3 regions of the Bacillus sp. KICET-3 genome follow, and region 2 is predicted to be linked to each of the others. Evidence: a T-box and tRNA genes for the amino acid it is inferred to sense, from the RefSeq annotation. Region 2 holds a T-box; the other regions hold tRNA genes.
The links. The T-box of region 2 lies ahead of ileS (isoleucine--tRNA ligase). A T-box ahead of a tRNA ligase gene usually reads a tRNA of that ligase, here a tRNA-Ile.
Positions count from the first base shown of each region.

Region 1: it encodes a tRNA-Ile, which carries the amino acid that the T-box ahead of ileS (isoleucine--tRNA ligase) is inferred to sense. The anticodon was not compared.
Region 3: it encodes a tRNA-Ile, which carries the amino acid that the T-box ahead of ileS (isoleucine--tRNA ligase) is inferred to sense. The anticodon was not compared.

Region 1 covers NZ_CP137345.1:34,599-39,755, forward strand. The annotation lists gene R5H20_RS00180 (pro-sigmaK processing inhibitor BofA family protein) at 1-196, shown strand, start outside; rRNA gene R5H20_RS00185 (16S ribosomal RNA) at 481-2,030, shown strand; tRNA gene R5H20_RS00190 (tRNA-Ile) at 2,142-2,218, shown strand; tRNA gene R5H20_RS00195 (tRNA-Ala) at 2,232-2,307, shown strand; rRNA gene R5H20_RS00200 (23S ribosomal RNA) at 2,440-5,157, shown strand, end outside.
Region 2 covers NZ_CP137345.1:1,743,555-1,748,711, forward strand. The annotation lists gene R5H20_RS08820 (YggS family pyridoxal phosphate-dependent enzyme) at 1-459, shown strand, start outside; gene sepF (cell division protein SepF) at 456-908, shown strand; gene R5H20_RS08830 (YggT family protein) at 916-1,191, shown strand; gene R5H20_RS08835 (YlmH family RNA-binding protein) at 1,323-2,099, shown strand; gene R5H20_RS08840 (DivIVA domain-containing protein) at 2,194-2,688, shown strand; T-box leader at 2,750-2,980, shown strand; gene ileS (isoleucine--tRNA ligase) at 3,030-5,157, shown strand, end outside.
Region 3 covers NZ_CP137345.1:8,896-14,052, reverse strand. The annotation lists rRNA gene R5H20_RS00065 (23S ribosomal RNA) at 1-1,979, opposite strand, end outside; tRNA gene R5H20_RS00060 (tRNA-Ala) at 2,112-2,187, opposite strand; tRNA gene R5H20_RS00055 (tRNA-Ile) at 2,201-2,277, opposite strand; rRNA gene R5H20_RS00050 (16S ribosomal RNA) at 2,389-3,938, opposite strand; gene gyrA (DNA gyrase subunit A) at 4,289-5,157, opposite strand, start outside.

The DNA of each region.
Region 1 (5,157 bases), 1.7 Mb from region 2:
TAAACCTTTAAAATGGACTGGTGCAATTGTCATTCGATTTATCGTCGGTGCGGTGTTTTTATTCTGTGTGAACCTATTTGGCCAAAGCATGGGGATTCATGTGCCGATCAATTTTGTTACCACTGGAGTCAGCGGATTATTGGGCGTTCCTGGAGTAGCTGCTCTTATCGTCATCAAACAATTTATTATGGTATAATTTTTTGTTGACATTTGTCTTCTGAGGTGTTAAATTTATATTCGTCGCTGATGACGAATTATTTTTTTGAAAAAAGTTATTGACGACATCTTGGATAAATGTTATTATATTAAAGTCGCTTCGAAAGCGGCAATGAAGTTCTTTGAAAACTAAACAAGACAAAACGTACCTGTTAATTCATTAAATAAATCGCACATGAATATGTGCGTAGTCAGGGGCCTGCACGATGCAGGTCATGCAGATGTTGTCACAGGATGTGACGAACTTAATCTGCGCTCCATTATTTCATGGAGAGTTTGATCCTGGCTCAGGACGAACGCTGGCGGCGTGCCTAATACATGCAAGTCGAGCGAACCGACGGGAGCTTGCTCCCTTAGGTTAGCGGCGGACGGGTGAGTAACACGTGGGTAACCTGCCTGTAAGACTGGGATAACTCCGGGAAACCGGGGCTAATACCGGATGCTTGATTGAACCGCATGGTTCAATTATAAAAGGTGGCTTTTAGCTACCACTTACAGATGGACCCGCGGCGCATTAGCTAGTTGGTGAGGTAACGGCTCACCAAGGCGACGATGCGTAGCCGACCTGAGAGGGTGATCGGCCACACTGGGACTGAGACACGGCCCAGACTCCTACGGGAGGCAGCAGTAGGGAATCTTCCGCAATGGACGAAAGTCTGACGGAGCAACGCCGCGTGAGTGATGAAGGTTTTCGGATCGTAAAACTCTGTTGTTAGGGAAGAACAAGTACCGTTCGAACAGGGCGGTGCCTTGACGGTACCTAACCAGAAAGCCACGGCTAACTACGTGCCAGCAGCCGCGGTAATACGTAGGTGGCAAGCGTTGTCCGGAATTATTGGGCGTAAAGCGCGCGCAGGCGGTTTCTTAAGTCTGATGTGAAAGCCCCCGGCTCAACCGGGGAGGGTCATTGGAAACTGGGGAACTTGAGTGCAGAAGAGGAGAGTGGAATTCCACGTGTAGCGGTGAAATGCGTAGAGATGTGGAGGAACACCAGTGGCGAAGGCGACTCTCTGGTCTGTAACTGACGCTGAGGCGCGAAAGCGTGGGGAGCGAACAGGATTAGATACCCTGGTAGTCCACGCCGTAAACGATGAGTGCTAAGTGTTAGAGGGTTTCCGCCCTTTAGTGCTGCAGCAAACGCATTAAGCACTCCGCCTGGGGAGTACGGTCGCAAGACTGAAACTCAAAGGAATTGACGGGGGCCCGCACAAGCGGTGGAGCATGTGGTTTAATTCGAAGCAACGCGAAGAACCTTACCAGGTCTTGACATCCTCTGACACCCCTAGAGATAGGGCTTCCCCTTCGGGGGCAGAGTGACAGGTGGTGCATGGTTGTCGTCAGCTCGTGTCGTGAGATGTTGGGTTAAGTCCCGCAACGAGCGCAACCCTTGATCTTAGTTGCCAGCATTCAGTTGGGCACTCTAAGGTGACTGCCGGTGACAAACCGGAGGAAGGTGGGGATGACGTCAAATCATCATGCCCCTTATGACCTGGGCTACACACGTGCTACAATGGGCAGAACAAAGGGCAGCGAAGCCGCGAGGCTAAGCCAATCCCACAAATCTGCTCTCAGTTCGGATCGCAGTCTGCAACTCGACTGCGTGAAGCTGGAATCGCTAGTAATCGCGGATCAGCATGCCGCGGTGAATACGTTCCCGGGCCTTGTACACACCGCCCGTCACACCACGAGAGTTTGTAACACCCGAAGTCGGTGAGGTAACCTTTTGGAGCCAGCCGCCGAAGGTGGGACAGATGATTGGGGTGAAGTCGTAACAAGGTAGCCGTATCGGAAGGTGCGGCTGGATCACCTCCTTTCTAAGGATATTATACGGAATATAAGACCTCGCGGTCTTATAGACAGGTGCGTTTGGATCTTGTTTAGTTTTGAAGGAACTTCTTTTCCTTCAAATGAATATATAAAAAGATGGGCCTGTAGCTCAGCTGGTTAGAGCGCACGCCTGATAAGCGTGAGGTCGGTGGTTCGAGTCCACTCAGGCCCACCATCTTACATGACACGGGGCCTTAGCTCAGCTGGGAGAGCGCCTGCTTTGCACGCAGGAGGTCAGCGGTTCGATCCCGCTAGGCTCCACCAACGTGTTCTTTGAAAACTAGATAACGAAAGTAGACATTCACAAAGGCTTGCGCGATGCAAGTCATGCCGATGTTACCACAGGATGTGGTGATGTTAATCGGCGATCCTTATTATTAGTGATTCTTTTTTAACGGTTAAGTTAGAAAGGGCGCACGGTGGATGCCTTGGCACTAGGAGCCGATGAAGGACGGGACGAACACCGATATGCTTCGGGGAGCTGTAAGCAAGCTTTGATCCGGAGATTTCCGAATGGGGAAACCCACTGCTCGTAATGGAGCAGTATCCATATCTGAATTCATAGGGTATGAGAAGGCAGACCCGGGGAACTGAAACATCTAAGTACCCGGAGGAAGAGAAAGCAAATGCGATTCCCTGAGTAGCGGCGAGCGAAACGGGAACAGCCCAAACCAAGAGGCTTGCCTCTTGGGGTTGTAGGACACTCTATACGGAGTTACAAAAGAACGGGGTAGATGAAGAGGTCTGGAAAGGCCCGCCATAGGAGGTAACAGCCCTGTAGTCAAAACTTCGTTCTCTCCTGAGTGGATCCTGAGTACGGCGGAACACGTGAAATTCCGTCGGAATCCGGGAGGACCATCTCCCAAGGCTAAATACTCCCTAGTGACCGATAGTGAACCAGTACCGTGAGGGAAAGGTGAAAAGCACCCCGGAAGGGGAGTGAAAGAGATCCTGAAACCGTGTGCCTACAAGTAGTCAGAGCCCGTTAACGGGTGATGGCGTGCCTTTTGTAGAATGAACCGGCGAGTTACGATCCCGTGCAAGGTTAAGTTTGAAAAGACGGAGCCGCAGCGAAAGCGAGTCTGAATAGGGCGCATGAGTACGTGGTCGTAGACCCGAAACCAGGTGATCTACCCATGTCCAGGGTGAAGTTCAGGTAACACTGAATGGAGGCCCGAACCCACGCACGTTGAAAAGTGCGGGGATGAGGTGTGGGTAGGGGTGAAATGCCAATCGAACCTGGAGATAGCTGGTTCTCTCCGAAATAGCTTTAGGGCTAGCCTCAAGGTAAGAGTCTTGGAGGTAGAGCACTGATTGGACTAGGGGCCCCTACCGGGTTACCGAATTCAGTCAAACTCCGAATGCCAAAGACTTATCCTTGGGAGTCAGACTGCGAGTGATAAGATCCGTAGTCGAAAGGGAAACAGCCCAGACCGCCAGCTAAGGTCCCAAAGTATACGTTAAGTGGAAAAGGATGTGGAGTTGCTTAGACAACCAGGATGTTGGCTTAGAAGCAGCCACCATTTAAAGAGTGCGTAATAGCTCACTGGTCGAGTGACTCTGCGCCGAAAATGTACCGGGGCTAAACGTATCACCGAAGCTGCGGACTGTTCTTGCGAACAGTGGTAGGAGAGCGTTCTAAGGGCTGTGAAGCGAGACCGGAAGGACTCGTGGAGCGCTTAGAAGTGAGAATGCCGGTATGAGTAGCGAAAGAGGGGTGAGAATCCCCTCCACCGAATGCCTAAGGTTTCCTGAGGAAGGCTCGTCCGCTCAGGGTTAGTCGGGACCTAAGCCGAGGCCGAAAGGCGTAGGCGATGGATAACAGGTTGATATTCCTGTACCACCTCCTCACCATTTGAGCAATGGGGGGACGCAGGAGGATAGGGTAAGCGCGGTATTGGATATCCGCGTCCAAGCAGTTAGGCTGGGAAATAGGCAAATCCGTTTCCCATATAAGGCTGAGCTGTGATGGCGAGTGAAATATAGTAGCGAAGTTCCTGATTCCACACTGCCAAGAAAAGCCTCTAGCGAGGTGAGAGGTGCCCGTACCGCAAACCGACACAGGTAGGCGAGGAGAGAATCCTAAGGTGATCGAGAGAACTCTCGTTAAGGAACTCGGCAAAATGACCCCGTAACTTCGGGAGAAGGGGTGCTCTGTTAGGGTGCAAGCCCGAGAGAGCCGCAGTGAATAGGCCCAGGCGACTGTTTAGCAAAAACACAGGTCTCTGCGAAGCCGCAAGGCGAAGTATAGGGGCTGACGCCTGCCCGGTGCTGGAAGGTTAAGAGGAGCGCTTAGCGTATGCGAAGGTGCGAATTGAAGCCCCAGTAAACGGCGGCCGTAACTATAACGGTCCTAAGGTAGCGAAATTCCTTGTCGGGTAAGTTCCGACCCGCACGAAAGGCGCAACGATCTGGGCACTGTCTCAACGAGAGACTCGGTGAAATTATAGTACCTGTGAAGATGCAGGTTACCCGCGACAGGACGGAAAGACCCCGTGGAGCTTTACTGCAGCCTGATATTGAATGTTGGTACAGCTTGTACAGGATAGGTAGGAGCCTTGGAAACCGGAGCGCCAGCTTCGGTGGAGGCATCGGTGGGATACTACCCTGGCTGTATTGACCTTCTAACCCGCTGCCCTTATCGGGCAGGGAGACAGTGTCAGGTGGGCAGTTTGACTGGGGCGGTCGCCTCCTAAAAGGTAACGGAGGCGCCCAAAGGTTCCCTCAGAATGGTTGGAAATCATTCGCAGAGTGTAAAGGCACAAGGGAGCTTGACTGCGAGACCTACAAGTCGAGCAGGGACGAAAGTCGGGCTTAGTGATCCGGTGGTTCCGCATGGAAGGGCCATCGCTCAACGGATAAAAGCTACCCCGGGGATAACAGGCTTATCTCCCCCAAGAGTCCACATCGACGGGGAGGTTTGGCACCTCGATGTCGGCTCATCGCATCCTGGGGCTGTAGTCGGTCCCAAGGGTTGGGCTGTTCGCCCATTAAAGCGGTACGCGAGCTGGGTTCAGAACGTCGTGAGACAGTTCGGTCCCTATCCGTCGCGGGCGCAGGAAATTTGAGAGGAGCTGTCCTTAGTACGAGAGGACCGGGATGGACGCACCGCTG
Region 2 (5,157 bases):
ACGCTCCAAACAAGAAAAGTAAAAGCGATTATCGATCATGTTTCATATATTCATTCTTTAGACAGGCTTTCTTTAGCAGATGAAATTCAAAAAAGGGCGCAAAAACCGGTTGACTGTTTTGTACAGGTCAATACGTCGCTTGAACCTTCCAAACACGGAATGGCAACAGATGAGGTGCTTCCTTTTGTAAAGAAGCTGTCCGCTTATGAAAACATCAAAATCGCCGGATTGATGACAATGGCGCCATTTACGGATGATGAAGCGGTCATCAGGAGCTGTTTTCGCCAGCTGCGAGAGCTGCGCGGCGAGGTTCAGAAGCTGGATCAATGGAACGCTCCGTGCAGCGAGCTGTCGATGGGGATGTCGAATGACTACACAATTGCTGTCGAGGAAGGCGCGACCTTCGTCAGAATCGGATCTTCCTTAGTCGGAAATGAAACTGGAGGTGGACAATCATGAGTTTGAAAAACAAATTTAAAAACTTTTTTTCCTTAGAAGATGAGGAGTACGAATACGAATATATTGAAACAGACAGGGAGGAGCTCCCTGAAGAACAGGAATCAAAAGACAGAACCGCCTACCAGTCAAAATCGGCGGGGAAGCAGAATGTAGTAAGTTTGCAAAGCGTTCAAAAATCTTCTAAAGTAGTGTTAAGTGAGCCTCGGGTGTACGCAGAAGCCCAGGAAATTGCAGATCATATTAAAAACCGCCGCGCAGTCGTCGTCAACTTGCAGCGCATCCAGCATGACCAGGCGAAACGGATCGTCGATTTCTTAAGCGGGACGGTTTACGCCCTCGGCGGCGATATTCAGCGGATCGGCTCCGACATCTTTTTATGCACGCCTGAAAACGTCGATGTCTCCGGCACGATTTCCGAGCTCATAGAAGAAGAACACCAGAGGTGGTAAATCGCAGATGATCCTATTTTATATTTATAAAATTTTAAGCATGCTTTTAACCGTTTATTCGTTTGCGCTTATTATTTACATTTTTATGTCCTGGGTGCCGAATGCTAGAGCAACATCATTCGGCAGAGTGTTGGCATCTGTTTGTGAGCCTTATCTTGAACCGTTCAGAAGAATCATTCCTCCGCTTGGCATGATTGACATTTCTCCGATTGTGGCGATCTTTGTCCTGCGGTTCGCAGATATGGGGCTTATTGCGGTCTTCAGAATGCTCGGCGCTTTTTAAAACATTCTATTTCCGGTCCCTTTAAGGATGGCACGGAGCCTGAAGAAAGTGCCGAAGCGTTGCCTTCAACGTTTGCTGGCAAGTGGGGGCTTGGCTCTAAGCCAAGCCCGTTGACTTAGAAAGGAAAGACAATGAGCGATATTTACCAGCATTTCAGAAAAGACGAAGAGCCGTTCATTGACCAGGTTCTCGAATGGAAACAAATAGTGGCTGATCAATACCGGATGAAGCTGACCGATTTTTTGGATCCCCGGGAGCAGGTGATTCTGAATTCTCTCGTTGGTCAGCCGGATGAGGTGAAGCTTGGGTTTTTCGGCGGCTTTTCTGAAGCCGAACGAAAACGGGCCATCCTTTATCCGGAATATGCCGAGCCGTCCGCGGAAGATTTTCAGCTTCAGGCTTATGAAGTGCTGTATCCGCAGAAATTCGCCTCCATTGAACATCGCGAGCTTCTAGGATCTTTAATGGGGATCGGGCTGAAGCGGCAAAAGTTCGGTGATCTGATCTATGCCGGCGGGATATGGCAGTTTGTTTGTTCGGAAGAAGTTGCTGATTTCGTGTTTTCCCAGCTCGGGCAAATCGGCAAGGTGAAAGTATCTCTGGAAAAAATTCCGCTGTCAAAGCTTAAAGTACCGGAGCAAGATGTCGAAATAATGGATGATACAGTTTCATCTTTAAGGCTTGATTCTGTTTGCTCGGCAGTGAGCAGACTGTCTCGGCAAAAAGCCCAGGCGCTTGTCAAAAACGGACTCGTCAAAGTGAATTGGAAGGTCATCGAAGACCCCTCATATTCACTTGCGGAAGGGGACAAGCTGTCTGTTCGCGGCTTTGGGCGCTTCACGCTGAAAAGCATTGACGGCAAAACGAAAAAAGGCAAGTGGAGATTGACATTTGAAAAACAAAAATAAGCCGTTTTACAGTTTTTTCTCCACCCGGTCGAATTTTGCTTTATAATGTTGAATAGGACAATTGTACATAAAGAAAATAATGGAGGTGGGCAGCATGCCATTGACGCCAAATGACATTCATAATAAGACATTTACCAAAGCGTTCCGCGGCTATGATGAAGACGAAGTGAACGAATTTCTGACCCAGGTGAGAAAGGATTACGAGATCGTGCTTCGCAAAAAAACAGAGCTTGAAGCGAAGGTAAATGAACTCGATGAGCGTCTCGGACACTTTTCAACGATTGAAGAGACATTGAATAAATCGATTCTTGTCGCACAGGAAGCGGCAGAGGACGTAAAACGAAGCTCTGAAAAAGAAGCGAAGCTCATCGTCCGCGAAGCCGAGAAGAACGCAGACCGGATCATCAATGAAGCTCTTTCTAAATCGAGAAAGATCGCAATGGAAATCGAAGAGCTGAAAAAGCAGTCAAAAGTATTCAGAACCCGCTTCCAAATGCTGATCGAAGCCCAGCTTGACCTGCTGAAAAATGATGACTGGGATCATTTGCTTGAGTATGAAGTAGACGCAGTCATGGACGAAAGGGAATAGATTTTCCTTTCAATCTTGACATGTTCTGATCAGTTCGCATATAATACGTTCATAATTGAGATGAAAAACGTTTGAGAGGGACAGACATCGATTCCTAAAAGCAATCGAAGCGACCCGGGGGCGGTGTGAGCCTGGGATTGCCGGAATTCATGTGGATCAGCCCTCGAGTTTCCTTTCTGAACCGTGCAGTAGGAAAGGACGTTCCGTCACGTTACGATGTTTGAGAGGATAAGCCGAATTCGGCTTGTCTAAAAGGGTGGTACCGCGAGATCAAAGCCTTCTCGTCCCTTATGGGATGAAAGGCTTTTTTTGTTTTAGAAAAATGTTTTGGAGGAATGGGAATGGATTACAAAGACACGCTCTTAATGCCGAAGACGGATTTTCCAATGAGAGGAAACCTGCCGAAGCGGGAGCCTGACATTCAGGAGAAATGGGAAGATATGGACATCTACCGCCTCGTTCAGCAACGGACAGAAGGCAGGCCGATGTTTGTTCTGCATGACGGCCCTCCGTACGCAAACGGTGACATTCACATGGGGCATGCGCTTAACAAAGTTTTGAAGGACTTCATCGTCCGTTCAAGGTCGATGAGCGGCTATCACGCGCCATATGTACCCGGCTGGGATACCCATGGACTGCCGATCGAAACAGCGCTGACGAAAAACAAAAAAGTAAAGCGCAAAGAAATGACGGTAGCCGAATTCCGCAAGCTTTGCGAAGAATATGCGTGGCAGCAAATCGAAGGCCAAAAAGCGCAATTTAAGCGCCTCGGTGTCAGAGGAGATTGGGAAAACCCGTATGTCACGTTAAAGCCTGAATTTGAAGCACAGCAAATTAAAGTGTTTGGCGAAATGGCGAAAAAAGGCTATATCTACAAAGGCTTAAAGCCTGTTTACTGGTCTCCTTCAAGTGAATCGGCATTGGCTGAAGCGGAAATCGAGTATCAGGATAAACGCTCACCATCCATTTATGTCGCTTTTGACGTGAAGGACGGAAAAGGCGTTTTGACAAACGGCGAAAAAATCGTTATCTGGACGACGACGCCTTGGACGATCCCGGCCAACCTCGGAATCGCCGTGCATCCCGACTTAGAATACAGCGTCGTGGCTGAAGGCGGTTCCCGCTATGTGATCGCAAGCGCATTGGTGGAAAGCGTAGCAAAAGCGGTCGGCTTTGAGAATCCTGAAGTTGTACAGACCGTCAAAGGAAAAGACTTGGAGCATATTGTGGCCGTTCATCCTTTATACGGAAGAGATTCACTTGTCATGCTTGGCGAGCACGTGACGACAGACGCCGGCACAGGATGTGTTCATACCGCTCCGGGCCACGGGGAAGACGACTTTATCATCGGTCAGAAATACGGACTTGACGTTCTCTGCCCTGTCGATGAGAAAGGAAATATGACGAGCGAAGCGCCAGGCTTTGAAGGGCTGTTCTACGATCAGGCCAACAAGCCGATTACGGAAAAGCTTGAGGAAAACGGCGCTTTGCTGAAGCTTGATTTCATCACCCACTCCTATCCGCATGACTGGAGAACGAAAAAGCCGACGATTTTCCGGGCGACCGCTCAATGGTTCGCGTCGATCAAAGACTTCAGAAACGAGCTGCTCGAAGCCGTCAAGGAAACAAAATGGGTGCCTGAATGGGGCGAAACGCGTCTCTATAATATGATCCGCGACCGCGGCGACTGGTGCATCTCCAGACAGCGCGCATGGGGCGTGCCGATTCCGGTATTTTATGCTGAAAACGGCGAGCCGATCATCACCGATGAAACGATTCAGCACGTTTCTGATTTGTTCAGGGAGCACGGGTCAAACATCTGGTTTGAAAAAGAAGCGAATGAACTGCTTCCGGAAGGCTTTACACATCCGGGAAGCCCGAACGGGAAGTTCACGAAAGAACAGGATATCATGGACGTCTGGTTTGATTCCGGTTCATCCCACCAGGCTGTATTGGAAGAGCGCGATGACCTGGTCAGACCTGCGGATTTATATCTCGAAGGTTCTGACCAATACCGCGGCTGGTTTAATTCATCCATTTCAACGGCTGTCGCTGTCACTGGAAAAGCCCCATATAAAGGCGTGCTGTCGCACGGATTTGCGCTTGACGGAGAAGGCCGCAAAATGAGTAAATCGCTCGGCAATGTGGTTGTTCCGGCAAAAATCATGAATCAGTTTGGAGCCGATATTTTGCGGCTGTGGGTTGCCTCTGTCGACTATCAAGCAGATGTCCGCGTATCTGACGCGATTTTGAAGCAAGTCGCTGAAGTGTACCGGAAAATCCGCAATACATTCCGCTTCCTTCACGGGAATATTGCCGATTTTGATCCGGCAAAAGACGCGGTGGCTGTAGAAGATCTTCGCGAAGTCGATCAATACATGCTGATCAAGCTGAACAATGTCATTGAAAAAGTTAAAAAAGCTTATGAAGAATATGATTTTGCGGTGATTTACCATACCGTTCATAACT
Region 3 (5,157 bases), 1.7 Mb from region 2:
ACAAGGAATTTCGCTACCTTAGGACCGTTATAGTTACGGCCGCCGTTTACTGGGGCTTCAATTCGCACCTTCGCATACGCTAAGCGCTCCTCTTAACCTTCCAGCACCGGGCAGGCGTCAGCCCCTATACTTCGCCTTGCGGCTTCGCAGAGACCTGTGTTTTTGCTAAACAGTCGCCTGGGCCTATTCACTGCGGCTCTCTCGGGCTTGCACCCTAACAGAGCACCCCTTCTCCCGAAGTTACGGGGTCATTTTGCCGAGTTCCTTAACGAGAGTTCTCTCGATCACCTTAGGATTCTCTCCTCGCCTACCTGTGTCGGTTTGCGGTACGGGCACCTCTCACCTCGCTAGAGGCTTTTCTTGGCAGTGTGGAATCAGGAACTTCGCTACTATATTTCACTCGCCATCACAGCTCAGCCTTATATGGGAAACGGATTTGCCTATTTCCCAGCCTAACTGCTTGGACGCGGATATCCAATACCGCGCTTACCCTATCCTCCTGCGTCCCCCCATTGCTCAAATGGTGAGGAGGTGGTACAGGAATATCAACCTGTTATCCATCGCCTACGCCTTTCGGCCTCGGCTTAGGTCCCGACTAACCCTGAGCGGACGAGCCTTCCTCAGGAAACCTTAGGCATTCGGTGGAGGGGATTCTCACCCCTCTTTCGCTACTCATACCGGCATTCTCACTTCTAAGCGCTCCACGAGTCCTTCCGGTCTCGCTTCACAGCCCTTAGAACGCTCTCCTACCACTGTTCGCAAGAACAGTCCGCAGCTTCGGTGATACGTTTAGCCCCGGTACATTTTCGGCGCAGAGTCACTCGACCAGTGAGCTATTACGCACTCTTTAAATGGTGGCTGCTTCTAAGCCAACATCCTGGTTGTCTAAGCAACTCCACATCCTTTTCCACTTAACGTATACTTTGGGACCTTAGCTGGCGGTCTGGGCTGTTTCCCTTTCGACTACGGATCTTATCACTCGCAGTCTGACTCCCAAGGATAAGTCTTTGGCATTCGGAGTTTGACTGAATTCGGTAACCCGGTAGGGGCCCCTAGTCCAATCAGTGCTCTACCTCCAAGACTCTTACCTTGAGGCTAGCCCTAAAGCTATTTCGGAGAGAACCAGCTATCTCCAGGTTCGATTGGCATTTCACCCCTACCCACACCTCATCCCCGCACTTTTCAACGTGCGTGGGTTCGGGCCTCCATTCAGTGTTACCTGAACTTCACCCTGGACATGGGTAGATCACCTGGTTTCGGGTCTACGACCACGTACTCATGCGCCCTATTCAGACTCGCTTTCGCTGCGGCTCCGTCTTTTCAAACTTAACCTTGCACGGGATCGTAACTCGCCGGTTCATTCTACAAAAGGCACGCCATCACCCGTTAACGGGCTCTGACTACTTGTAGGCACACGGTTTCAGGATCTCTTTCACTCCCCTTCCGGGGTGCTTTTCACCTTTCCCTCACGGTACTGGTTCACTATCGGTCACTAGGGAGTATTTAGCCTTGGGAGATGGTCCTCCCGGATTCCGACGGAATTTCACGTGTTCCGCCGTACTCAGGATCCACTCAGGAGAGAACGAAGTTTTGACTACAGGGCTGTTACCTCCTATGGCGGGCCTTTCCAGACCTCTTCATCTACCCCGTTCTTTTGTAACTCCGTATAGAGTGTCCTACAACCCCAAGAGGCAAGCCTCTTGGTTTGGGCTGTTCCCGTTTCGCTCGCCGCTACTCAGGGAATCGCATTTGCTTTCTCTTCCTCCGGGTACTTAGATGTTTCAGTTCCCCGGGTCTGCCTTCTCATACCCTATGAATTCAGATATGGATACTGCTCCATTACGAGCAGTGGGTTTCCCCATTCGGAAATCTCCGGATCAAAGCTTGCTTACAGCTCCCCGAAGCATATCGGTGTTCGTCCCGTCCTTCATCGGCTCCTAGTGCCAAGGCATCCACCGTGCGCCCTTTCTAACTTAACCGTTAAAAAAGAATCACTAATAATAAGGATCGCCGATTAACATCACCACATCCTGTGGTAACATCGGCATGACTTGCATCGCGCAAGCCTTTGTGAATGTCTACTTTCGTTATCTAGTTTTCAAAGAACACGTTGGTGGAGCCTAGCGGGATCGAACCGCTGACCTCCTGCGTGCAAAGCAGGCGCTCTCCCAGCTGAGCTAAGGCCCCGTGTCATGTAAGATGGTGGGCCTGAGTGGACTCGAACCACCGACCTCACGCTTATCAGGCGTGCGCTCTAACCAGCTGAGCTACAGGCCCATCTTTTTATATATTCATTTGAAGGAAAAGAAGTTCCTTCAAAACTAAACAAGATCCAAACGCACCTGTCTATAAGACCGCGAGGTCTTATATTCCGTATAATATCCTTAGAAAGGAGGTGATCCAGCCGCACCTTCCGATACGGCTACCTTGTTACGACTTCACCCCAATCATCTGTCCCACCTTCGGCGGCTGGCTCCAAAAGGTTACCTCACCGACTTCGGGTGTTACAAACTCTCGTGGTGTGACGGGCGGTGTGTACAAGGCCCGGGAACGTATTCACCGCGGCATGCTGATCCGCGATTACTAGCGATTCCAGCTTCACGCAGTCGAGTTGCAGACTGCGATCCGAACTGAGAGCAGATTTGTGGGATTGGCTTAGCCTCGCGGCTTCGCTGCCCTTTGTTCTGCCCATTGTAGCACGTGTGTAGCCCAGGTCATAAGGGGCATGATGATTTGACGTCATCCCCACCTTCCTCCGGTTTGTCACCGGCAGTCACCTTAGAGTGCCCAACTGAATGCTGGCAACTAAGATCAAGGGTTGCGCTCGTTGCGGGACTTAACCCAACATCTCACGACACGAGCTGACGACAACCATGCACCACCTGTCACTCTGCCCCCGAAGGGGAAGCCCTATCTCTAGGGGTGTCAGAGGATGTCAAGACCTGGTAAGGTTCTTCGCGTTGCTTCGAATTAAACCACATGCTCCACCGCTTGTGCGGGCCCCCGTCAATTCCTTTGAGTTTCAGTCTTGCGACCGTACTCCCCAGGCGGAGTGCTTAATGCGTTTGCTGCAGCACTAAAGGGCGGAAACCCTCTAACACTTAGCACTCATCGTTTACGGCGTGGACTACCAGGGTATCTAATCCTGTTCGCTCCCCACGCTTTCGCGCCTCAGCGTCAGTTACAGACCAGAGAGTCGCCTTCGCCACTGGTGTTCCTCCACATCTCTACGCATTTCACCGCTACACGTGGAATTCCACTCTCCTCTTCTGCACTCAAGTTCCCCAGTTTCCAATGACCCTCCCCGGTTGAGCCGGGGGCTTTCACATCAGACTTAAGAAACCGCCTGCGCGCGCTTTACGCCCAATAATTCCGGACAACGCTTGCCACCTACGTATTACCGCGGCTGCTGGCACGTAGTTAGCCGTGGCTTTCTGGTTAGGTACCGTCAAGGCACCGCCCTGTTCGAACGGTACTTGTTCTTCCCTAACAACAGAGTTTTACGATCCGAAAACCTTCATCACTCACGCGGCGTTGCTCCGTCAGACTTTCGTCCATTGCGGAAGATTCCCTACTGCTGCCTCCCGTAGGAGTCTGGGCCGTGTCTCAGTCCCAGTGTGGCCGATCACCCTCTCAGGTCGGCTACGCATCGTCGCCTTGGTGAGCCGTTACCTCACCAACTAGCTAATGCGCCGCGGGTCCATCTGTAAGTGGTAGCTAAAAGCCACCTTTTATAATTGAACCATGCGGTTCAATCAAGCATCCGGTATTAGCCCCGGTTTCCCGGAGTTATCCCAGTCTTACAGGCAGGTTACCCACGTGTTACTCACCCGTCCGCCGCTAACCTAAGGGAGCAAGCTCCCGTCGGTTCGCTCGACTTGCATGTATTAGGCACGCCGCCAGCGTTCGTCCTGAGCCAGGATCAAACTCTCCATGAAATAATGGAGCGCAGATTAAGTTCGTCACATCCTGTGACAACATCTGCATGACCTGCATCGTGCAGGCCCCTGACTACGCACATTCACATGTGCGATTTATTTAATGAATTAACAGGTACGTTTTGTCTTGTTTAGTTTTCAAAGAACTTCATTGCCGCTCTCAAAGCGACCACTTAAATATAACATTTTATAGACAAGCGGTCAATACTTTTTTTCAAAAAATTTATTGTTTGCTTTTCATAAGCGGCCAAGAAAGATTATAACACATTATTCAGTGATAGAAAAGGTATTCTTCAAGACATTTCGAGGCAATCTATAAAAAAAGCGCAGCCCTGAGGCTGCACTTTCATTTAAGCTTCATTTTCTTCATGATCATCTGTTTCCGTCTCGTTTTCCTCATCTTTTTCAACCAAAGCGACAGTAGCAACATGCTCCTGGTCTCCTAAGCGAATGAGGCGGACACCCTGCGTAACCCGTCCTGTTACGGAAATATCATTAATGTCCATCCGAATGATGACACCGCTGGCGGTGATAATCATTAAATCTTCCTCTCCTCTTGTCGCTTTAACCGTAACAAGAGGTCCGTTGTTTTCCGTAATTTTGCAGGTTTTCAGCCCTTTTCCTCCACGGCTCTGTGTTCTGTATTCTGAAGCAGGCGTCCGTTTTCCGTATCCTTTTTCGGTTACGATTAAAACATCGGAATCCTCTTCCAAAATCTCCATTCCAACCACGATATCATCATCTGTGAGGGTGATTCCTTTCACACCTGCCGCAGTTCTTCCCATTTGACGAACATCGCTTTCAGGGAAACGGATCAGCAGTCCGTTTCTCGTTCCGATGATAATCTGTTTATTTCCGTCAGTCAGGCGGACAGACATCAATTCATCTTCATCGCGAAGGCTTAAGGCAATTAAACCGTTGTTGCGAATATTGGCGAATTGGGAAAGCGGCGTCCGTTTAGAAATACCGTGTTTTGTCGTAAAGAACAGGTATGATTCATCGTCAAACTCGGTAACCGGAATGATCGCATTGATCCATTCCCCTTTTTCGACTTCCAGAAGGTTGATGATCGGAATTCCCTTCGCTGTACGTCCGAATTCAGGAATTTCATATCCTTTCGCCCTGTAGACCTTCCCTTTGTTTGAGAAAAAGAGAATTGTGTCATGGGTTGATGTGGAGATCAAATGTTCTACAAAATCATCTTCATTTGTTCCCATTC